Regions from separate parts of the Streptomyces sp. NPDC030820 genome, predicted to be linked through region 1. Evidence: riboswitches for the same ligand, from Rfam matches in the RefSeq annotation. Region 1 holds a riboswitch; each other region holds the start of a gene.

Region 1 (7,208 bases):
CGCCGACGGCCTTGCCGACGGCACGGTCCACGGAAAGGAACTGAGCGCCGCGGTCCGCGCCTGCGTCGGCAATATGCGGAACTGGTTCAGCTCCGTCTACTGGTTCCACCACGAGTCCGGCCGGTACATGGTCGACACCTGGGACGACCGGTCCACGCCCCCGTACGTCACGAACGAAACGGCAGGTGAGAAATGACCGTCGAGTCTGTGCACCCCCTGGCCCCCGAGACCGCCGAGCTGCGTGAACCGCCGCTGGCCGGCGGCGCCGTGCCCGGCCTCGGGCACGGTCTGCAACTGGTCCGCGACCCGCTCGCGTTCATGTCCCGGCTCCGCGACCACGGCGATGTCGTACGCCTCAAGCTCGGCCCCAAGACGGTGTACGCCGTCACCGCCCCGGAGCTCACCGGCGCGCTCGCGCTCAACCCCGACTTCAAGATCGACGGACCCTTGTGGGAGTCCCTCGAAGGGCTGCTCGGCAAGGAGGGCGTGGCCACCGCCAACGGCCCCCGGCACCGGCGTCAGCGGCGCACCATCCAGCCCGCGTTCCGGCTCGACGCGATCCCGGGCTACGGGCCGATCATGGAGGAGGAGGCGCACGCGCTGACCGAGCGCTGGCGGCCCGGCGAGACCGTCGACTGCACCTCCGAGTCCTTCCGGGTGGCCGTCCGCATCGCCGCCCGCTGCCTGCTGCGCGGCGAGTACATGGACGAGCGCGCCGAGCGGCTCAGCGTCGACCTCGCCACCGTCTTCCGGGGCATGTACCGGCGGATGGTGATCCCGCTCGGGCCGCTGTACCGGCTGCCGTTCCCGGCCAACCGTGAATTCAACCGGGCACTGGCCGATTTGCATCTGCTGGTCGACGAGATCGTCGCCGAGCGCAGGGCATCTGGTCAAAAGCCGGACGATTTGCTGACGGCATTGCTGGAGGCAAAGGACGACAATGGCGACCCCATCGGGGAACAGGAGATCCACGACCAGGTCGTCGCGATACTCACCCCCGGCAGCGAAACAGTGGCGTCCACGATCATGTGGCTGCTGCAGGTCCTCGCGGAACACCCGGAACACGCCGAGAAGGTACGGACCGAGGTCGAATCCGTGACCGGTGGTCAACCGGTTGGCTTCGAACACGTCCGCTCACTCAGGCACACCAACAATGTGGTCGTCGAGGCCATGCGACTCAGGCCCGCCGTATGGATATTGACGCGACGAGCGGTGACCGACACCGCTCTCGGTGACTATCGCATTCCGGCCGGGGCGGACATCGTCTACAGCCCCTACGCGATCCAGCGCGACGCCCGCTCCTACGACCGCCACCTCGACTTCGACCCCGACCGATGGCTGCCGGAGCGGGCCAAAGAGGTGCCGAAGTACGCCATGAGCCCCTTCAGCGTCGGCAACCGCAAATGCCCCAGCGACCACTTCTCCATGACCCAGCTGAGCCTGATCACCGCGGCGATCTCGGCGAAGTACCGCTTCGAGCAGGTCGCGGGGTCGAACGACACCACCCGCGTGGGCATCACGCTCCGCCCGCACAACCTGCTGCTGAGGCCGCTGCCTTGGTAGGAGTGTCCGCGTAGGACACACCTGGTACCGGCGCGCGCCCAGGCGGCCTCAGGGCCCCGGAACGCGCGCCGGTAGGCGTATCCCCGAGAAGGAGCGCCGGCTCAGAAGTCCTCGTCCAGGTCGACGGTGCCCTCCACCGCGACCTGGTACGCCGACGGGCGGCGCTCGAAGAAGTTCGTCAGCTCCTGGACGCCCTGCAGCTCCATGAAGGAGAACGGGTTCTCCGAGCCGTAGACCGGGGCGAAGCCGAGGCGGGTGAGGCGCTGGTCGGCGACGCACTCCAGGTACTGCCGCATCGACTCGGTGTTCATGCCCGGCAGGCCGTCGCCGCACAGGTCGCGCGCGAACTGCAGCTCGGCCTCGACGGCCTCCCTCAGCATGTCGGTGACCTGCTGCCCCAGCTCCTCGTCGAACAGCTCCGGCTCCTCCTTGCGGACGGTGTCGACCACGTCGAAGGCGAAGGACATGTGCATCGTCTCGTCGCGGAACACCCAGTTGGTGCCCGTGGCGAGACCGTGCAGCAGGCCCCGGCTGCGGAACCAGTAGACGTACGCGAACGCGCCGTAGAAGAACAGGCCCTCGATGCACGCGGCGAAGCAGATCAGGTTGAGCAGGAAGCGACGGCGGTCGGCCTTCGTCTCCAGCCGGTCGAGCTTCTCGACCTCGTTGATCCACTTGAAGCAGAACTCGGCCTTCTCGCGGATGGAGGGGATGTTCTCCACGGCGGCGAAGGCCGCCGCGCGGTCGTCCGGGTCGGGCAGGTAGGTGTCCAGGAGCGTCAGATAGAACTGGACGTGTACGGCCTCCTCGAAGAGCTGACGGCTCAGGTAGAGCCGCGCCTCGGGGGAGTTGATGTGCTTGTACAACGTCAGCACGAGGTTGTTGGCGACGATCGAGTCACCGGTCGCGAAGAAGGCGACCAGGCGGCCGATGAGGTGCTGCTCGTCCGGCGTCAGCTTCGCGAGGTCCGCCACGTCCGAGTGGAGGTCGACCTCCTCGACGTGCCAGGTGTTCTTGATCGCGTCGCGGTAGCGCTCGTAGAAGTCCGGGTAGCGCATGGGGCGCAGGGTGAGTTCGAAGCCCGGGTCGAGAAGGTTCTGGGGACGGTTGGACATTACTGGCAGGCCTCGCAGGACTCGGGGTTTTCCAGGGAGCAGGCGACCGCGTCGGGGTCGGCGACCTGCTGGACGGGGATGGTGGCGGGGTTCTGCGCCTGGGCGGCGCGGGCGATGCGGGTCGCCGGGCGGGAGCGCAGGTAGTACGTCGTCTTGAGGCCCGACTTCCAGGCGTACGCGTACATCGAGGAGAGCTTGCCGATGGTCGGCGTCTCCATGAACAGGTTCAGGGACTGCGCCTGGTCCAGGAACGGGGTCCTTGCCGCCGCCATGTCGATCAGGCCGCGCTGCGGGATCTCCCACGCCGTGCGGTACAGCGCCCGTACGTCGGCCGGGATCCAGGCGAAGTCCTGCACCGAGCCGTTCGAGTCGCGCAGCGCCTCACGGGTGCGGGCGTCCCAGACGCCCAGCTCCTTCAGGTCCTGCACCAGGTAGGAGTTGACCTGGAGGAACTCACCGGACAGCGTCTCGCGCTTGAACAGGTTCGACACCTGCGGCTCGATGCACTCGTACACGCCCGCGATGGAGGCGATGGTGGCGGTGGGCGCGATGGCCAGCAGCAGGGAGTTGCGCATGCCGACCTCGGCGATACGGCTGCGCAGGGCGGCCCACCGCTCCGGCCAGGTCAGCTCGACGCCGTAGTGGTCGGGGTGCAGCACGCCCTGGGCCGTACGGGTCTTCTCCCAGGCCGGCAGCGGGCCGTTGCGCTCGGCGAGGTCGGCGGATGCCTCGTACGCGGCGAGCATGATCCGCTCGGCGATCCGCGTGGACAGGGCCTTGGCCTCCGGCGAGTCGAAGGGCAGGCGCAGCTTGAAGAAGACGTCCTGCAGACCCATCGCGCCGAGGCCGACGGGACGCCACTTGGCGTTCGACCGTCCCGCCTGCTCGGTCGGATAGAAGTTGATGTCGACCACGCGGTCCAGGAAGGTGACGGCGGTGCGGACGGTGTCGTCCAGCCGCTGCCAGTCGAGGTCACCGGTCGTCGTGTCGACAAAGGCACCCAGGTTGACGGACCCCAGGTTGCACACCGCCGTCTCCCCGTCGTCCGTGACCTCCAGGATCTCCGTGCAGAGGTTGGAGGAGTGGACCACGTGCCCCGGCAGGGCGGTCTGGTTGGCGGTGCGGTTGGCCGCGTCCTTGAAGGTCATCCAGCCGTTGCCGGTCTGCGCGAGGGTGCGCATCATCCGGCCGTACAGCTCGCGGGCCGGCATGGTCTTCTTCGCCAGGCCCGCCTCCTCGGCCTTGCGGTAGGCGGCGTCGAACTCCTCGCCCCACAGGTCCACCAGCTCCGGCACGTCCGACGGGGAGAACAGCGACCACTGCGCGTCGGCGTTGACCCGGCGCATGAACTCGTCCGGGACCCAGTGCGCGAGGTTCAGGTTGTGCGTACGCCGGGCGTCCTCGCCGGTGTTGTCCCGCAGCTCCAGGAACTCCTCGATGTCGGAGTGCCAGGTCTCCAGGTAGACCGCGGCCGCGCCCTTGCGCCGGCCGCCCTGGTTCACGGCGGCCACCGAGGCGTCCAGGGTCTTCAGGAACGGCACGATGCCGTTGGAGTGCCCGTTGGTGCCGCGGATCAGCGAACCGCGGCTGCGGATCCGGGAGTACGACAGACCGATGCCGCCGGCGTGCTTGGAGAGCCGGGCGACCTGGTGGTAGCGGTCGTAGATGGAGTCCAGCTCGTCCAGCGGGGAGTCGAGCAGGTAGCAGGACGACATCTGCGGGTGCCGCGTGCCGGAGTTGAAGAGCGTGGGGGAGGACGGGAGGTAGTCGAGCCGGCTCATGAGCCCGTAGAGCGAGGCCACTTCGTCCACGGAACGGGTCGTGTCGTCCTCGGCCAGGCCGCTCGCGACCCGCAGCATGAAGTGCTGGGGCGTCTCGATGACCTTGCGGGTGATCGGGTGCCGCAGGAGGTAGCGGCTGTGCAGGGTGCGCAGGCCGAAGTAGCCGAAGCGGTCGTCGGCCCGGCGGTCGATCAGCGCGTCGAGCCGCTCGGCGTGCAGCCGTACGAAGTCGGCGGTGCGGTCCGCGATGAGCCCCTCGCGGTGCCCCACGGCCACGGACCCGGTGAAGGACGTCACGCCCTGCGAGGCGGCCTCGGCGCGGATGGAGAGGGTCAGCAGCCGGGCGGCCAGCCGGGAGTAGGCGGGGTCCTCGGAGATGAGCCCGGCGGCGGCCTCCGTGGCCAGCTCGCGCAACTCCGCCTCGTCGGCCCGAGCGGACCGGCCGCGCAGCGCGGCGGCGGCGACCCGGCCGGGGTCGGCGTCGGGGAGGTCGGCGGTCAGCTCGGTCAGGGTCCGCAGCAGCGCGGCACCGGGACCGTCGGTCTCCAGGCCGCTGGCTGAAGCCGGATCTGCTGGCGCGATGGTCACGTGGGGCTCTCCCTCGCTCGGCACGGGGGCCTTGTGGAGGGCAGGGGGCAGCCACGAGCGCACACGGCGTCGCGTCCACCGGCCCATCCCACGAGGCCCGGACGTCTCAGGGCACCCGAACCGGACGGCCGGGTGCGCTGCCGGCAGGTCCTCGGACTGACTCCTGAGCGCAGACGCGCACAAGTACACCGTTGCGGGACAGTTCCGGATTCGCACCGGATTCCCCTGCGGCGACAGCGAGCATGAGCATACATCTAGTGCCGGGCTGTCGTGGCACCCCCAGATGTTGTGTCGGGGCGGTGTCAGAGAGTCAACTCGTAGGTGAGCAGGGTGATGTCGGCGAGCTCCGGGAGCGGGGTCCAGTCGCGTTCGGGGACGCGGACGAACCCCAGGCGCTCGTAGATGCGGTGGGCGGCGTGCATGGTGCGCTGGGTGGACAGGACGAGGGCCGTGCAGCCCTCCGTGGCCCGTGCGCGGTCGATGCAGGCCTGGACGAGGGCCTCGCCGGCACCCTGTCCCCGCCCCGCGTGCGCGACCGCCAGCATGCGGATCTCCGCCTCTCCGGGGCGGGCGATGTCGGCCATGGGGCCGGGGGACGGTACGAAGGTGACTCCGCCGAGGAGGGTGTCGTTCTGCGTGGCCACGAGGACGTGTGCTGCGGCCGCTCTCTTGGCCACGTTCTTGAGTTCGGCGAGGTATGCGTCGCTCTCGCCGAAGTCCAGGAGGCCGTCCTGGAGATAGGCCTGGGCGGTGATCTCGCCCAGGGTGTCGTATTCGGCGGGGGCTGCGGGGCGGATCCGGATGTCCATGGCACCGAGTCTGCCGGAGGGCAACGACGACGGGCCGCCGGATTTCCTCCGGCGGCCCGTCGTACGGCGGTCGCTCAGTGACCGGTGCCCGCAGTCGCCGGCGGCAGCTCCACCTGCACCCCCGGGTCGCCCGCGTCCGCCGTGTAGTCCTCCGGCTTGGTCTCGTCGACGCCCTCGGGGGCCTTCACGGCCTTCAGGACGAAGGTGAGGACCACGGTGACCACGACGTTGAGGACGAAGGCCGTGAGGCCGATGTAGCCGATCTCGCCGATGCCGGGGATCTCCTTCGCCGAGCCGCCGAAGTGCTTCTGGGTCGGGGAGGCGACACCGTACGCGGCGACCGTGCCGTACGCCATGCCGACCGCCCAGCCGGCGAGCAGGGCCCAGCGGTGGAACCAGCGGGTGAACAGGCCGCCGACCAGGGCCGGGAAGGTCTGCAGGATCCAGATGCCCCCCAGGAGCTGGAAGTTGATCGCCACCGTCTTGTCCATCGTCAGGACGAAGACCAGGGCGCCGACCTTCACCAGCAGGGAGACGAGCTTGGAGACCTGGGCCTCCTGCTTCGGCGTGGCGTCCGGCTTGATGAAGTCCTTGTAGATGTTGCGGGTGAACAGGTTCGCCGCCGCGATCGACATGATCGCCGCGGGGACCAGGGCACCGATGCCGATCGCCGCGAAGGCGACGCCCGCGAACCAGTCCGGGAACATGTCCTCGAACAGCTGGGGGATGGCCAGCTGGCCGTTGGTGACCTTGACCCCGGCCGCGATCGCCATGAAGCCCAGCAGCGCGAGCAGACCGAGCATCAGGGAGTACAGCGGCAGGATCGTGGTGTTGCGGCGGATCACGTTACGGCTCCTGGAGGACAGGGTCGCGGTGATCGAGTGCGGGTACATGAAGAGCGCGAGCGCGGAGCCGAGGGCCAGGGTGGCGTACGTCCACTGGCCGGCCTCCGGCGGCACGAGCGCGCCGCGCGGCTTGCCCGTCGCCGGGTTGACCTGGCTGAACGCCTGGCTCGCCTTGGCGAAGATGTCGTCGAAGCCGCCCAGCTTGATCGGGATGTAGATGATCGCCACCGCGATGACGATGTAGATCAGCGTGTCCTTGACGAAGGCGATCAGGGCGGGCGCGCGCAGACCGGAGGAGTAGGTGTACGCCGCCAGCACGCCGAAGGCGATCAGCAGGGGCAGGTCCCGTACGAACCAGTTGGTGCTGCTGTCCCCGCCGATGCCCATCACGTCCAGCACCGCCTGGATGCCCACGAGCTGGAGCGCGATGTACGGCATCGTCGCCAGGATGCCGGTCAGCGCCACCGCCAGCGACAGGCCCTTGGAGCCGAAGCGGCCCCGGACGAA
Region 2 (7,208 bases), on a different contig from region 1:
GCGCTTGAACGCCGTCTCCATGTCGCCGCGCGCCGCCCGCCCGTCCAGCCCGCGCCCGTACGCGTAACCGCCCCAGACCGCGTACACCTCGGCCAGATCCGCGTCGCTGCGCCAGTTCCGGGCGTCGATCAACGGCAGCAGCCCGGCGCCGTACGCCCCCGGCTTGGAGCCGAAGACACGGGCCGTCGCGCGCCGCCGGTCACCGTGCACGGCGGTGTCCTCGTCGGCGTGCGCCTTCACGAAGTTGCTCTCGGCCGGCTCGTCCAGCTCCGCCACCGCCCGCACCGCGTCGTCGATCAGCCCGACCACATGCGGGAACGCGTCCCGGAAGAACCCGGAAATACGGACCGTGACGTCGATGCGCGGCCGGCCCAGCTCCTGCAGCGGGACCACCTCGAAGCCCGTGACCCGGCGCGAGGCGTCGTCCCACACCGGACGGCAGCCCAGCAGCGCCAGGATCTCGGCGATGTCGTCGCCCTGGGTGCGCATCGCCGACGTGCCCCACACCGTGAGGCCGACGGACTTCGGGTACTCGCCCGTGTCCTGCAGATACCTCTGCACCAGGGAGTCGGCGAGCGACTGGCCGACCTCCCAGCTCAGCCGGGAGGGAATGGCCTTGGGGTCCACCGAGTAGAAGTTCCGGCCGGTCGGCAGCACGTTGACCAGACCGCGGGTCGGGGAGCCGGACGGGCCGGCCGGGACGTAACCGCCGTCCAGGGCCCGCAGGATGTGCCCGATCTCGTCGGTGGTGCGGGCGAGCCGCGGTACGACCTCGTCGCAGGCGAACTCCAACACCGCGACCGCATCCGGGAGTTCGGTGCCGAGCGCGTCACCGAGCACGGCGGGCACGGCCGTGCGGTCCCAGGCCCGCTCCTCCATGCCCTCCGCGATCCGCCGGCACAGCTGCTCCAGCAGGTCGATCGCGTCGGAGGCGGTACGAGCCGGCCCGTCCACCAGGTCGGTCAGCTCTACAGGCACCTTCACCGGAGCACCGGGTTCGGCCAGCAGCTCCTTCTCGACGAGCCCGAAATGGGTGGCCAGACACGCACGCAGACCCGGCAGGGCGTTGGCCTGCCCGCCCCACACCTGGGACGCCCGCAGCACCGCCAGCACCAGGTTCACCCGCGGCTCACCGACCGGGCCCCCGCCCAGGATGTGCAGGCCGTCGCGGATCTGCACGTCCTTGATCTCGCACAGATAGCCGTCGATGTGCATGACGAACTCGTCGAACGCGTCGTCGTCCGGCTGTTCGTCCACGTGCAGGTCGTGGTGCAGCTCGGCCGCCTTGACCAGCGTCCAGATCTGCGCGCGGACCGCCGGGGCCTTCGTCGGGTCCAGGTCGGAGACCAGCGCGTACTCGTCCAGCAGCTGCTCCAGCTTGGCCAGGTCGCCGTAGGTGTCGGCGCGCGCCATCGGCGGCACCAGGTGGTCGACCACCGTGGCGTGCCCGCGCCGCTTGGCCTGGGTGCCCTCACCGGGGTCGTTGACGATGAACGGGTAGATCAGAGGCAGATCGCCGAGGACGGCGTCCGGCGCGCAACCGCGCGACAGCCCCAGCCCCTTGCCCGGCAGCCACTCCATCGTGCCGTGCTTGCCCATGTGCACGATCGCGTCGGCGCCGAAGCTGTTCTCCAGCCAGCGGTAGGCCGCCATGTAGTGGTGCGAGGGCGGCATGTCGGGGTCGTGGTAGATCGCGATCGGGTTCTCGCCGAATCCGCGCGGCGGCTGGATCATGACCACGACGTTCCCGAACTGCAGGGAGGCCAGCACGATGTCGTCGCCGTCGACGTACAGGCTGCCCGGCGGCTCGCCCCACGCCTCCACCATGGCTTCCCTGAGCTGCGGGTCCAGCTTCTCGAACCACGCCCGGTAGTCGGCCAGCGGGACCCGCGCGGGCGCCGCCGCCAGCTGCTCCTCGGTGAGCCATTCGACGTCGTGGCCGCCGGCCTCGATCAACCGGTGGATCAACTCGTCGCCGCCGGAGGGGTATGCGGTGAGCCCGTATCCGGCGTCCCGGAGCGCGTCCAGCACCCGCACCGCCGACGCGGGCGTGTCCAGACCGACCGCGTTGCCGACCCGGGAGTGCTTGGTCGGGTACGCGGTGAAGACCAGCGCGATCTTCTTCTCCGCGTTCGGCTTGTGCTTCAACCGCGCGTGCCGCAGGGCGATCCCGGCCACCCGCGCGGACCGCTCCGGGTCGGCCACGTACACCGGGACCTCGTCCGGACCCTGCTCCTTGAAGGAGAACGGCACGGTGATCAGCCGGCCGTCGAACTCCGGGATCGCGACCTGCATCGCCGCGTCCATGGGGGAGAGGGCGGCGTCCGACTCCTCCCATGCGGAGCGCGACGAGGTGAGGCAGAGGCCCTGGAGCACCGGGATGTCCAGGTCCGCGAGCGCGCCGATGTCCCAGGACTCCTCGTCGCCGCCCGCCGAGGCCTGCGAGGCGTGGGTGCCGCCGGCCGCGAGCACGGTCGCGATCAGCGCGTCGGCCCGCCCCAGCAGCTCGTACAGCCCGGCGTCCGCGCCGCGCAGCGAACCACAGTAGACGGGGAGGGCGTTCGCGCCCTGCGCCTCGATCGCCTCGCACAGGGTGTCCACGAAGGCGGTGTTGCCGCTGAGCTCGTGCGCCCGGTAGAAGAGCACACCCACGGTCGGACGGCCGCTGTGGATCTCGTAGGAGCCGTGGACGCCGTACTCCGGCATTCTGCGCGGCTCCTCGAAGCCCTCACCGGTCAGCAGCACGGTGTCCGAGAGGAACCGGGACAGCTCCAGCAGGTTCGCGGGCCCGCCCTCGACCAGGTACTTCAGCGCCTCCGCCACCACACCGGCCGGCACCGACGACTCGGCCATCAACTCGGCGTCCGGTACGGCCTCGCCGCCCAGCAGCACGGTCGGTACGCCGGACGCCCGCAGCACGGCCAGCCCCTCCTCCCAGGCGCGCTTGCCACCCAGCAGCCGTACGACGGCGAGGTCCGCGCCCTGGACGAGGCCCGGGAGTTCACCGGCGACGTCCACCCGCGTCGGGTTGCCGATGCGATAGTCCGCGCCGGAGGCCCGGGCCGCCAGCAGATCCGTGTCGGCGGTCGACAACAACAACACTGTGCTCATGCAGGCGCTCCCGGTGGGATGAAAGGCAGTCCTTGCGGCGCGCCCGACTCGATGAGCCGCCACAGCGCGTCCGTGTCCGCGTGCTGTTCGATCAGGTCGCCGAGCCGGTCGAGCTGCTCCTCGCGCAGCGCGGCGAAGGAGGTGTCCGGCGCGGGCACGAAGCGGCGGCCCGCGGCGGCGGCCACCTCGCGCAGAAAGGCGCGGCGGAAGCCGTCCGACTCCAGCGAGCCGTGCCAGTGCGTGCCCCAGGTCTGGCCGGCCCGGCAGCCGTCCAGGAAGGGATCGCCGCCGTCGATCGTGGCGACCCCGTGGTGGATCTCGTACCCCTCGACCCGCTCGCCGAGGGCCTCGCCGGTCGGCCGGGTCAGGGTCTTCTCGCGGGCGAACCGCACCCGTACGGGCAGCACACCGAGCCCGGGGACCTCGCCGGCCCGCGACTCGACCTCGTCCTCGATGCGCTCGCCGAGGATCTGGAAGCCGCCGCAGATGCCGAGGACGGGCCGCTGCTCGGCGGCCCGCCGCACCAGGGCGTCCGCGAGGCCCCGCTCCCGCAGCCACTCCAGCGCCCGGACCGTGCCCCGGGTCCCCGGAACCACGACCAGGTCCGCGTCCGCCAGCTCCTCCGGACGGTCCACGAACCGCACCACGACCCCCGGTTCGGCGGCGAGCGCGTCCACGTCGGTGAAGTTGGACATCAGCGGGATCGCGCACACGGCGACCCGCAGCACGTCCTCGCCGACGGGCGGGGTCACGGTGGACTCGCGGACCGTGCCCCGCAGCGAGACCGCCATCCCGTCCTCCTCGTCGATGCCGAGCCCGTGCCGGAACGGCAGCACGCCGTACGTACGCCGGGCGGTGAGGCCGTGCAGCATCTCCAGACCTGGCTCCAGCAGGGAGACATCGCCACGGAACTTGTTCACCAGGAACCCGGCGACCAGTTCCTGGTCCTCCGGCGAGAGCAGGGCGACGGTCCCGAAGAAGGAGGCGAAGACACCCCCGCGGTCGATGTCGCCGACGATGAGCACGGGCAGTCGCGCGTGCCGTGCGATCCCCATGTTCACGATGTCCGTCCGCCGCAGATTGATCTCCGCGGGCGAGCCCGCCCCCTCACAGATCACCGCGTCATACGTGCCCCGCAACTCGGCCAGGCAGTCCAGCACCGTGCCGAGGAGCTGCTGCTGCCGCCCGCCGTGGTACCCGCGTGCGCTCAGCTCGCCCACCGGCCTGCCCAGCAGCACCACCTGGCTGCTCTGCTCGCCGCCCGGCTTGAGCAGCACCGGGTTCATCAGCGCGGTCGGCTCGATCCGGCACGCCTGGGCCTGCATGGCCTGTGCCCGCCCGATCTCCGCGCCCTCGCGGGTGACGAAGGAGTTGAGCGACATGTTCTGCGCCTTGAACGGCGCGACCTTCACGCCCTGTCGCACCAGCCATCGGCAGATCCCGGCCGTCACGACGCTCTTTCCGGCGTCGGAGGTGGTGCCGGCGACGAGGAGTCCCCCGTTCACTTCCCACGTCCCTTCAGACCCTTGACGCTCTTGACGAGGAGGCGCGCGGTGACCGTGCTGCCGAGCGCGAGCAGGCCGACGCGGCGGGAGAGCCGTACGGCCCGGTCGATGTCGGTGACCCGAACGGCCCGGCCGGTGTCCCCGTTGAGCACGGGCCGGTGCTCGACGCGGCCGCCGTAGGAGAGCGTTCCGCCCAGGCGGACGCCGAGGGCGCCCGCGAAGGAGGCCTCCACGGGCCCGGCGTTGGGGCTCGGGTGCCGATGGGCGTCGGCCTTCCAGGCGCGCAGGGCACCGCGCGGGTCGGGGCCGGCCGCGGCGGCGAGTACGGCGGTCAGCCGGGCCCCCGGCCAGCCGGCCAGGTCGTCCAGCCGGGCGGAGGCCCAGCCGTAGCGCCGGTAGCGCGGGGACCTGTGACCGACCATCGCGTCCAGGGTGTTGACGGCCCGGAAGCCCAGCAGCCCGGGCACCCCGGCCACGGCCCCCCACACCAGGGCGCCCACGACGGCGTCGGAGGTGTTCTCGGCGACCGACTCGACCACGGCCCGGGCGATCCCGTCGGCGTCCAGCGCCTGTGGGTCCCGGCCGCACAGGTGCGGCAGCCGCGCCCGTGCCGCCTCGACGTCCCCGGACTCCAGGGCGCGCCCGATCGTACGGGCCTCCCGGGCGAGCGAAGTACCGCCTACGACCGCCCAGGTGGCGGCGGCGGTCAGCGCGACGGAGGCGGCGGGGGAGGGGCGTACGGCGCGTGCGGCCAGCGTGCCGAGTGCGACGGCGCCACCGGCGCACACGACGGTGTGCACGGCGCCCCAGCCGCGGTGGTCGTGCCACAACGAGCGGTCCACGGCAGCGGCCGCACGCCCGAACGCGGCGACCGGATGCCCGCGGCGCGGATCGCCGAGGAGCAGGTCACCGAGAAGGCCGGCGGCGGCGCCGTACGCGTAAGTGCGATCGGCACCCATCGGCTCAGCCGGCCGTGGGTACAGGAGTGGGCCTGGTACTGGTCCTTCGGCAGCCGGGCATGGCGATCTGTGTCCTCACTCAGGGTGTCCGCGCCCTGGATCGACGAGATTCGGCGGTGAGAGTTCCTGGCTCCCGGGGGTTCTTCCCCGGTGACAGTGGCGGGACCGCGCCGGATTCGCACCGGCTTCCTCTCCTGCCGCCGTACATGGCCTGGGCAGTCCACCACGCGCCCGGAACGGCCGTCAACTTGCCGTTGACCTGCGCGGGGAGAGTGTGCCGATCCCCACATCGTGGGGCGCCCGTGGGCTGTGCGCATGGCGAAGGCTCCCCTCCGTCAGGGACGGAGGGGAGCCTTCGGATTGCCCGATTCGTGCTGCCCGGTCAGGACTTGGAGACGATGAGGAAGATGCCGTACGACACCGCCGCCGCGCAGGCGGCGAAGCAGAGGTAGGCGCCGGTGACGGCGAGGGCGGCGGAGGTGCCCTGGGCCGCGGCCTTCTCGCGCCGGGCCAGACCGTTGATGCCGAGGGTGAACAGGGCCACCAGGCCCACCGTGAACACGAGGCTGACGCCGAAGACGGAGCCGAGGGCCGACCAGTCGATCTTCATGGGGTTGCTTCCTTGGTTACCGGCGTGGCCGGGGTCAGACGGTGGCGGCCGGCGGGGCGGCCTCGGTCGCGGGCTCAGCGGCGGCCGGGGAGGGGATCGTGGCCGTCAGGTCCTCGGTGATCGTGCCCGCCGGGGGCGGGGTCACCGCGGCGATGGCGGCGGTCACCACGCCGGCCGGCTCCTCGGACACGTCGACGACGTTGGTGTGGTCGACGACCTCGCGGCGGGAGAACTTCCAGATCGCGGCGCTCGAGGCGACCAGGAAGACGGCGACGACGGCGGTGCCCCAGTCACCCAGGTCCGTGACGGACTCGGCGCCCGCGCCGACCAGCGCGGCGGCCGGGAGCGTGAGCACCCAGGCGACGGCCATGCGGGTCGCGGTGGACCAGCGGACCACCCCGCCCTTGCGGCCGAGGCCCGCGCCCATCACCGAGCCGGAGACGACGTGCGTGGTGGAGAGGGAGAAGCCCAGGTGCGAGGAGGCCAGGATGGCGGTCGCGGCGCTGGTCTGGGCGGCGAAGCCCTGGCGCGGCTCCAGGTCGGTCAGGCCCTTGCCCATGGTGCGGATGATCCGCCAGCCGCCGATGTAGGTGCCGAGCGCGATGGCCAGGCCCGCGGAGAGGATGACCCAGGTGGGAGGGTTCGAGCCCGGGGCGATGGCGCCGCCCGCGATCAGCGCGAGGGTGATGATGCCCATCGTCTTCTGGGCGTCGTTGGTGCCGTGGGCGAGGGAGACCAGGCCGGCGGAGGCGATCTGGCCGGCGCGGTAGCCCTTGCGGGTGGCCTCGCCCTCGGCCTTGCCGCCGATTCCGTAGGAGAACCGGGTGGCCAGCATCGAGGCGACGCCCGCCACGAGCGGCGCGGCGACCGCCGGGAGCAGCACCTTAGTGACCAGGACGTCACCGTGCACCGCGCCGAGGCCGGCGGAGGCGATCGTGGCGCCGATCAGACCGCCCATCAGGGCGTGCGAGGAGCTGGAGGGCAGGCCCACCAGCCAGGTCAGCAGGTTCCAGAGGATCGCGC
Region 3 (7,208 bases), on a different contig from region 1:
GGGGGCGCGGCGTGCCCTGGCCCATGCCCTGCACACCGCCGCGCTCGCCGCGGCGCCCCTGCGCGCCGGGCTCACCCCGGACACGGCTCGGAAGACGGTCCGCAGGCTGCGCCCCCTGCTCGGCACCCCCGCCCTCGCCCTCACCTACGACACCGCCGTGCTCGCCTGGGACGGCGCGGCCGAACACCACCGCGCGGAGGTGACGGCACAGCTCGCCCATCCGTCCCGTGCCCGGACCTTCCCGCTGTTCTGCGACGACACCGGCTGCCCCGTCCGCTGGGGTGCCCTGGTGCCGCTCCCCGTCGACGGCAGCGCCCCCGGCGCCCTCGTCCTGCTCGCCGCCGACGAGTCCACCGCCCTGGTCCGGGCCGGCGAGGAAGCGGCCCGCCGGCTCTCCCTGGAAGTCGAACTCGCCGGGCTCGACCGAGTCCGCACCAGCGCCCACGAGGCCGAGGTCCGGGCCCTGCGCGCCCAGATCTCCCCGCACTTCATCTACAACTCGCTCGCGAGCATCGCCTCCTTCGTCCGCACCGACCCCGAGCGCGCCCGCGAACTCCTGCAGGAATTCGCCGACTTCACCCGATACTCCTTCCGCCGTGGCGGCGACTTCACCACCCTCGCCGAGGAGTTGCGCTCCATCGAGCAGTACCTGGAACTCGCCCGGGCCCGATTCGGCCGCCGCCTCACGGTCACCCTGCGCATCGCCCCCGAGGTGCTGCCGGTGACGCTGCCCTTCCTCTGCCTGCAGCCCCTCGTCGAGAACGCCCTCAAACACGGTCTGGAGGGGGCCGTGGAGCGCATCGGCGTCACGATCACCGCCGAGGACGAGGGCACCGAGGCCCGGGTCGTCATCGAGGACGACGGCATCGGCATGGAACCGGAACGCCTGCGCGCCATTCTGCGCGGCACGGCGGGACCCGCCACCGGCATCGGCCTGAACAACGTCGACCGCCGGCTGCGCCAGGTCTACGGCGACGACCACGGCCTCGTCATCGAGACCGGCGTCGGAGCGGGCACGAAGATCACCCTCCGCCTCCCCAAATTCCGCCCCGGCATCCAGGCCAGGCCCGCGCAGCCCTAGGCGTCCCGGCGGTGGTCCCGGATCTCAGGGAGCTGCTGGAAGCCGGCTGACCTGTAGGTGGCGACGGCGCCGACATTGGAGCTCGGGGTGCAGACGACCGCGCTCGACGAGCCCAGCTCCCGCAGTGTGGCCGCCGCGGCGACGGTGATCGCCCTGCCGTAGCCGTGACCGCGGTGCTCCCGGTGCACTCCCATCGGCTCCAGCAACCCGGGCTTCCCCGGACCGGCCGACCACACCGTCACCGTCGCCACCGCGTTGCCCTGGCCGTCGTAGGCGACCAGACACCGGGCGTCGGCGTACGGCAATCCGGCCGCCATCGCGTGCCAGCGCTCGACCGTGAACGTCGACGTGTCGAACGACGCCCGCTGTACGGCGGTCCGCACGTGCGCCTGCTCCGGCCCGATCACCTCGACCCGCACGCCTGGGTCTGGCACCGGCGCCGTGAGATCGCGGCGCAGCGGGGTCCACGGCTCGTCCCCGTTCCAGCCGTGCTCGAACAGCAGATCCTTGACCAGCGCGCCCATGGGCGCCTCGACGTACGCCTTCCCCGCCATCAGTACGCCGCGCTCCGGCTTGGTGATGTCCGCAACCAGCCGCTGTGCCAGTTCCTCGTCCCGCCGAGCCTCCGGCGCGATCGTCAGCCGCAACAGCTCGGGACCGTCCAGCAGCCCGACGGCGAGCATGCGTCCGTCCCGGCGCCAGGTCCGGACCGCCGCGGCCGTCGCCTCCGCACCGAACCGCCAGAACCAGCCCAGATCCCCCGGATGCAGTTGCATCGGCGCCCCGTCGTACTGCCACTCCCGCAGCACACCCACAGCCTCGCTCAACCCGTCGACTTCCGGCTTGCCCAGCACGATCGCCATACCCCCGATCACACACCACGGCGCCGACCATCCGCACCCGGTTTCGGGCCGGGGTTGTCCTTCGACATCGAAGACAGTCGCGTGCAGCGCGCTGATCTGTAGACGCGAGGTGGTGGGCCACGTTGCCCTTCTTCGCGTCGAGCTGCGCCGCAAGCCGTCCAAACCCTTTGATGCTTTCGCAAGCGCTGTGCTCTACTCCCTGCCATGACGACTCTGACGAAGCTTCAGCCTGCTCCTGTCGTCGACGAGACAGCCCGGCTGCTGACCGAGCACTACGTTTTCCCCGAGATAGCCGAGCAACTCGCCGGCCTGCTGCAACGACGCCTCGCCGAGGGGGCCTATGACGTCGACGCTGCCGAGGAGCTCGCCCGTCTGGTCACCGCGGACCTGCAGTCCGTCAACGGCGACCGACACCTGAGACTGAAGCACCACGCCGACCCGGTGTCCCCGAAGCAGGGGGCGGCCACCCGGGACGCCATGCGCCGGGACTTCGACACCTCGCTGGGCGGTGCGCCCCGGGTGGAGTTGCTCGGCGGTGGGGTCGCCGTGGTGGAGCTGGCACCGATGCTGTTTCCGCTGGAGTGGGCCGCCGAACCGCTGAGCGCCGCGCTCACCCTGGCCTCCCGCGCCCAGGCGCTGATCGTGGACCTTCGCTCCAACCGGGGCGGCGACCCGGACACGGTCGCCTTCGTCTGCAGCTACCTGCTCGACGAACGCACCCACCTCAACACCATGTACTGGCACGGCGGCGACCGCAGCGAGCAGTCCTGGAGCCTGCCGCACGTTCCTGGCGCGCGCTTCGGCGGCAGCAAGCCGTTGTATGTGCTGTCCAGCGACAGCACCTTCTCTGCCGCTGAGGAGCTGGCGTACGACCTCCAGCAGCTCGGCCGCGCCGTGGTCGTCGGTGAGCGCACCCGCGGCGGCGCGCATCCGTGCAAGGGCTGGACCGTGCACCCACACCTGGAAACCACCGTCCCCGTTGGCCGCGCCATCAACCCCGTCTCCAGCACGAACTGGGAGGGCACCGGTGTGCAGCCGGACATCCCATGCGCCGCTGCTGACGCCCTCGACCACGCGCACGCGCTGGCCCTCGCCCGACTGGCAGGCTGACCCAGTCCAGCTCACCGACAGCACGCACGCGGCCTCCTCAAACGCCTTGACTGGATGACAAGGGACAGGGGTAGTCGGGACGTGCTCAGCCGTCGGCGCGGACGAAGACGGGCTTGAGGTGTTTCTCGGGCAGGGCCTCGGGGAGTTGCTCCCAGTCGAGGACGTGGGAGACGACACGGGCGGGGTCCACCGACGCGGTCGCCCGCCCGGTCTGAGGGCTCGCGGTCGCGCATTGATGCACAGCCACGACCCGGGGTCAGGCCGGCGCGGTGGCCGCTCGGCGGAGATGCCGGGCGAAGAACCGGACCGCGCTGGCGGCCTCGAACCGGGGGAGCTCCTTGTGCTTGCCCGCGTTGGCGTGCAGGGTCTTCTCCTTCGAGGCGAAGGCGTCGAACAGCGCGAGACCGGCCTCGCGCGGGATGTGTTCGTCGTCCCACTGCATGTCGTACTCGATCGGGATGGTGATCTGCTTCGCCTTCTCCGCCAGGACATCGGGCCAGTGCTGACCGAAGACCGCGGCCGTGATCCGGGGTTCGATCGCCGCCAACGGCACGCCTATCGCTGTGCCCATGTTGATGCCGAAGTAGCCGACCGGCCCGTCGGCGCCGATTTCCGGAAGTTCCTGGAGGGCGTCCAGGGTCGCCTGCCACTCGGGCACGGCGAGCTCCGCCAGGTGGGCGTTGTAGCGGACGACGATCGGTCCTTCCGGCTCGCCCGCCGCCCTCGCCCGGAACAGCTCGGCGATCTCCTGCTCGTCGTGTGCCGTGCGCGGCCGGTCGCCGTGACCGGGCGCGTCGATGCACGCGACGTGGAAGCCGCAGCCGTTCACCAGGAGTTGTGCACGACCGGCCATCGCCGGATGCTTCTTGTGGTTGCCGCCGCCGTGGCCCATCAGGACCAGGGGCGCACGGTGTGCGCCGGATGCGGGGGACCAGAGGACACCGGGGACCTCGCCCACGGTGAACTCGCGTTCGATCATGCCGTTGACGGACGACTCGGCGATGAACTGCAAAGATTTCATGGCGTGTTGCCTTTCGGGAGTGCCTTGTTGTCGAGGCGCTCCCGGCGACACCTACGTCAATCGCCCGACCGTGACGACGAGGGGGAGCACCCACACGAATACAGCGTTCATGGGTCTCACCTCCTCGGCCTTGATCACGGTCAACTGCAAGCTACCAGATCGATGATCAGCCCGCCCAACCCCTTTTCCTGGTGGCGGGAAGCGGTGCGGCACCGTGCCGGGTCGTCGTGTGCCGGGACTGCTGCCGCGGCAGTCCCAAGGTGACCGGGATCGATCACGCGGCTCAGACCGCGCGTCTGCGCGCGGAGGTGCCGGTGCGCATCTCCGACTGCCTCGGCGTGTGCGACCAGGCCAACGTCATCGTCGTACAGCCGTCCGCCACGGGCCGGGCCCCCCGGTGCGCGGCCGGTCTGGCTCGGGCTCGTCAACGACCCCGACGCGACCGAGGACATCGTCACCCGGGTCCGCTCCGGCGGCCCCGGCGTGGCTGCCGTGCCGGACATCCTCGACCTGTACACCTTCACCCCACCCCGCCGCCGCACGGATTCCCGCTGACCCACGGGTCTCGTACCGTCCCGCCTGGTGGGAGAGGAAGATCACTTGGGCGGGAGGCGGTCTTGGCCATGCGCGCGTCACGCGGTACGGTCGGTCCGATATCGATGACGGCGAAACGGAAGCCGGTGGGAATCCGGCACGGTCGCGCCACTGTATGCGGGACCCCCAGCGGGCTCGTGAGTCAGACCCGTGGTCGTCGTCCTGTGCACCACCGAGATGGGACGCGAACTCCCAGAGGAGGCCCTGCCATGGCGCAGACCGTCGCCCAGCCGACAGCCACCACCCCCGTCGTTCCCGCCAAGCTGCCGCTGAAGGCGATTGCTCCCTGGGCGGTCTTCTTCGGCATCCTCATGCTGGTCCTGCTCTACTTCGTCGGCGCCGAGCAGGGCGCCACCTCCGTGTTCAACGGCACGGACGTCCACGAATGGGTGCACGACGCCCGCCACCTGCTGGGCTTCCCCTGCCACTGACGCGACGAACACCGCGCGCCCATGAACTCCGCAACCGTACGGAACCTTCTCGTCCGGGGCATGCTCGCCGGCCTCGCGGCCGGCGTGCTCGCCCTGGTCGTGGCCTACGTGCTCGGTGAGCCGAACGTCGACAAGGCGATCAGCTTCGAGCAGGCCCACTCCCACGAGCACGAGATGGAGGCCGTCTCCCGCTCCCTGCAGTCGACCGCCGGCCTCGCCACCGGTGTCCTCGTCTACGGGGTCGCCTTCGGCGGCATCGCCGCGCTCGCCTTCAGCTTCGCCCTCGGCCGCGTGGGCCGCTTCGGACCGCGCGCCACGGCACTGCTGCTGTCGGGCTGCGCGCTGCTCGCCGTGTACGTCGTGCCGTTCCTGAAGTACCCGGCCAACCCGCCGTCGGTCGGCAACCCCGACACCATCGGCAAGCGGACCACCCTGTACTTCCTGATGATGCTGCTCAGCGTCCTGCTGGCGGTCGCCGCCACCATCCTGGGCAGGCGGCTCGCGCCGCGCCTGGGCACCTGGTGGGCGACGGTGGCCGCGGTGGTCGCGTTCACCGTCGTGATCGGTCTGGCGTACCAGTTCCTGCCCGTCGTCAACGAGGTACCCAAGGGCTTCCCGGCCACCCTGCTGTGGCGGTTCCGGCTCTCGGCACTGGCGATCCAGACCGCTCTGTGGGCCGGATTCGGCCTGGTCTTCGGTGAGTTGGCCGAACGGCTGCTGAACCCCAAGCCGGCGACGGCCGCCAACCGGCGAGCGGTTCCGGCCGCGCACTGACTCCTCGCGCACGGCACAGGGCCCGACGGAACCGTCCGTCGGGCCCTGTGCCGTTCTCCCCGCCTAATCGGCCTCCGGCGCGGCAGGCGGACATCCCAGTCGCAGATTCCAGCGCCCGGCCCGGCCGCTGAGCTCCGTTACGGTCAGCGGCGGCACGTCGAGGCGCCAGAAGACCGCCGCGGGCACACCGAGTGCGTCGACGACGGCTGCCCGCACCACCTCCGGCTCGACCACGGCGAGCGTACGACCCGTCAGGTCCTGTGCGTCGGCCAGCCACCGCGCGACCCGCCGACACAGATCCCGCACGGATTCACCCCCGTGCGGTGCGCACTCGGGGTCGGAGAGCCAGCGGCCCACCGCCTCCGGCTCGGCGGCCCCCACCTCCTCCAGGGTGCGCCCGCGCCAGCGGCCCACATCGAGACCGGCCAACTCCGGTACCGGCACGGCGTCGAGGCCCAGTGCCGCGGCCGTCTCCCGGCAGCGCACGCCGGGGGAGGTGAGGACACGGACCGCGGGGGGCAGGGCTCCGGCTGCCGAACGGGCACGTGCCGCTCCGCTGCCGTCGATCGAGCCGCCGTCGTCGAAGCGGGCCTGCCGCAGCGATGCGCTCATGGCGGGGGAGAGGAGAAGGACTCGGCTGGTCACGTGGTCCAGAGGTACCAGCATCGGCGAACGACGCACAACATCCCGCTGACGACCGGGTCAGCCGGGGATTTGCGGCGCACCACGCGCACTGGCGATCATGGGTGGCTCGGTTCCCCCGGAAGAACAGGCGGCGGCACGTGATACCTCCCGTTCCCTCCCTCGACCGGCGCCGGCTGCTCGGCCGGGTCCTTCCGGCCACGGCCGCGGCCCTGCTCACCGGGACGGCCACCGCCTGCGCGGGGACGGGTTCCTCCCCGCGGGCGGCCGAGCCGCTGCTGGCGTTGGTCTACCGAGGGCCCGCGGCCTGCGACGGATGTGCCGAGGCGGTCGCCGCGCTGCTGAAGAAGGCCCCGCGTCCGTTCACGGTCGCCTACGTCGGCCCCGACGAGGACGTCCCCCTGACCGCGGCCGGTCTGGCGGACGCCGACGTCTACGCACAGCCCGGCGGCAACGACGATCTCGACGGCACCTGGGCCAAGCTGAGGGGCGCCGCCGGGGCGATCCGCGACTGGACGCGGGCGGGCGGCCGCTACCTCGGATTCTGCATGGGCGGCTATCTGGCCGGGAGGGATCCGGGATTCGGCCTGCTGCCCGGCGACACGGACGAGTACATCACCTCACCGCGCGCCTCGGTCCATGACGCGAAGGACACGGTCGTGCCGGTGACCTGGAAGGGCAAGCGGCGCCAT

Evidence for each region. A riboswitch is a leader RNA that binds a small molecule or an ion and turns the genes downstream of it on or off. The one in region 1 is predicted to bind cobalamin.
Region 2: linked by a shared signal. The riboswitch ahead of ACZ418_RS27990 (cobalamin biosynthesis protein) and the one ahead of ACZ418_RS07730 (ribonucleoside-diphosphate reductase subunit alpha) in region 1 are both predicted to bind cobalamin.
Region 3: linked by a shared signal. The riboswitch ahead of ACZ418_RS10445 (CbtB domain-containing protein) and the one ahead of ACZ418_RS07730 (ribonucleoside-diphosphate reductase subunit alpha) in region 1 are both predicted to bind cobalamin.

What each region holds. Positions count from the first base shown of each region.
Region 1 covers NZ_JBVIEB010000002.1:679,971-687,178, forward strand. Annotated here, with positions in the region: gene cyc1 (epi-isozizaene synthase) at 1-196, shown strand, start outside; gene ACZ418_RS07720 (bifunctional albaflavenone monooxygenase/terpene synthase) at 193-1,563, shown strand; gene ACZ418_RS07725 (ribonucleotide-diphosphate reductase subunit beta) at 1,665-2,678, opposite strand; gene ACZ418_RS07730 (ribonucleoside-diphosphate reductase subunit alpha) at 2,678-5,047, opposite strand; cobalamin riboswitch at 5,173-5,297, opposite strand; gene ACZ418_RS07735 (GNAT family N-acetyltransferase) at 5,350-5,856, opposite strand; gene mctP (monocarboxylate uptake permease MctP) at 5,931-7,208, opposite strand, start outside.
Region 2 covers NZ_JBVIEB010000010.1:332,003-339,210, forward strand. Annotated here, with positions in the region: gene cobN (cobaltochelatase subunit CobN) at 1-3,111, opposite strand, end outside; gene ACZ418_RS27985 (cobyric acid synthase) at 3,108-4,616, opposite strand; gene ACZ418_RS27990 (cobalamin biosynthesis protein) at 4,613-5,575, opposite strand; cobalamin riboswitch at 5,674-5,815, opposite strand; gene ACZ418_RS27995 (hypothetical protein) at 5,958-6,185, opposite strand; gene ACZ418_RS28000 (inorganic phosphate transporter) at 6,220-7,208, opposite strand, start outside.
Region 3 covers NZ_JBVIEB010000003.1:440,934-448,141, forward strand. Annotated here, with positions in the region: gene ACZ418_RS10415 (sensor histidine kinase) at 1-1,081, shown strand, start outside; gene ACZ418_RS10420 (GNAT family N-acetyltransferase) at 1,078-1,944, opposite strand; gene ACZ418_RS10425 (S41 family peptidase) at 2,149-3,054, shown strand; partial or broken gene ACZ418_RS10430 (zinc-dependent alcohol dehydrogenase) at 3,140-3,244, opposite strand; gene ACZ418_RS10435 (alpha/beta hydrolase family protein) at 3,311-4,075, opposite strand; partial or broken gene ACZ418_RS10440 (hypothetical protein) at 4,264-4,630, shown strand; cobalamin riboswitch at 4,704-4,842, shown strand; gene ACZ418_RS10445 (CbtB domain-containing protein) at 4,879-5,100, shown strand; gene ACZ418_RS10450 (CbtA family protein) at 5,122-5,874, shown strand; gene ACZ418_RS10455 (histidine phosphatase family protein) at 5,938-6,519, opposite strand; gene ACZ418_RS10460 (BPL-N domain-containing protein) at 6,657-7,208, shown strand, end outside.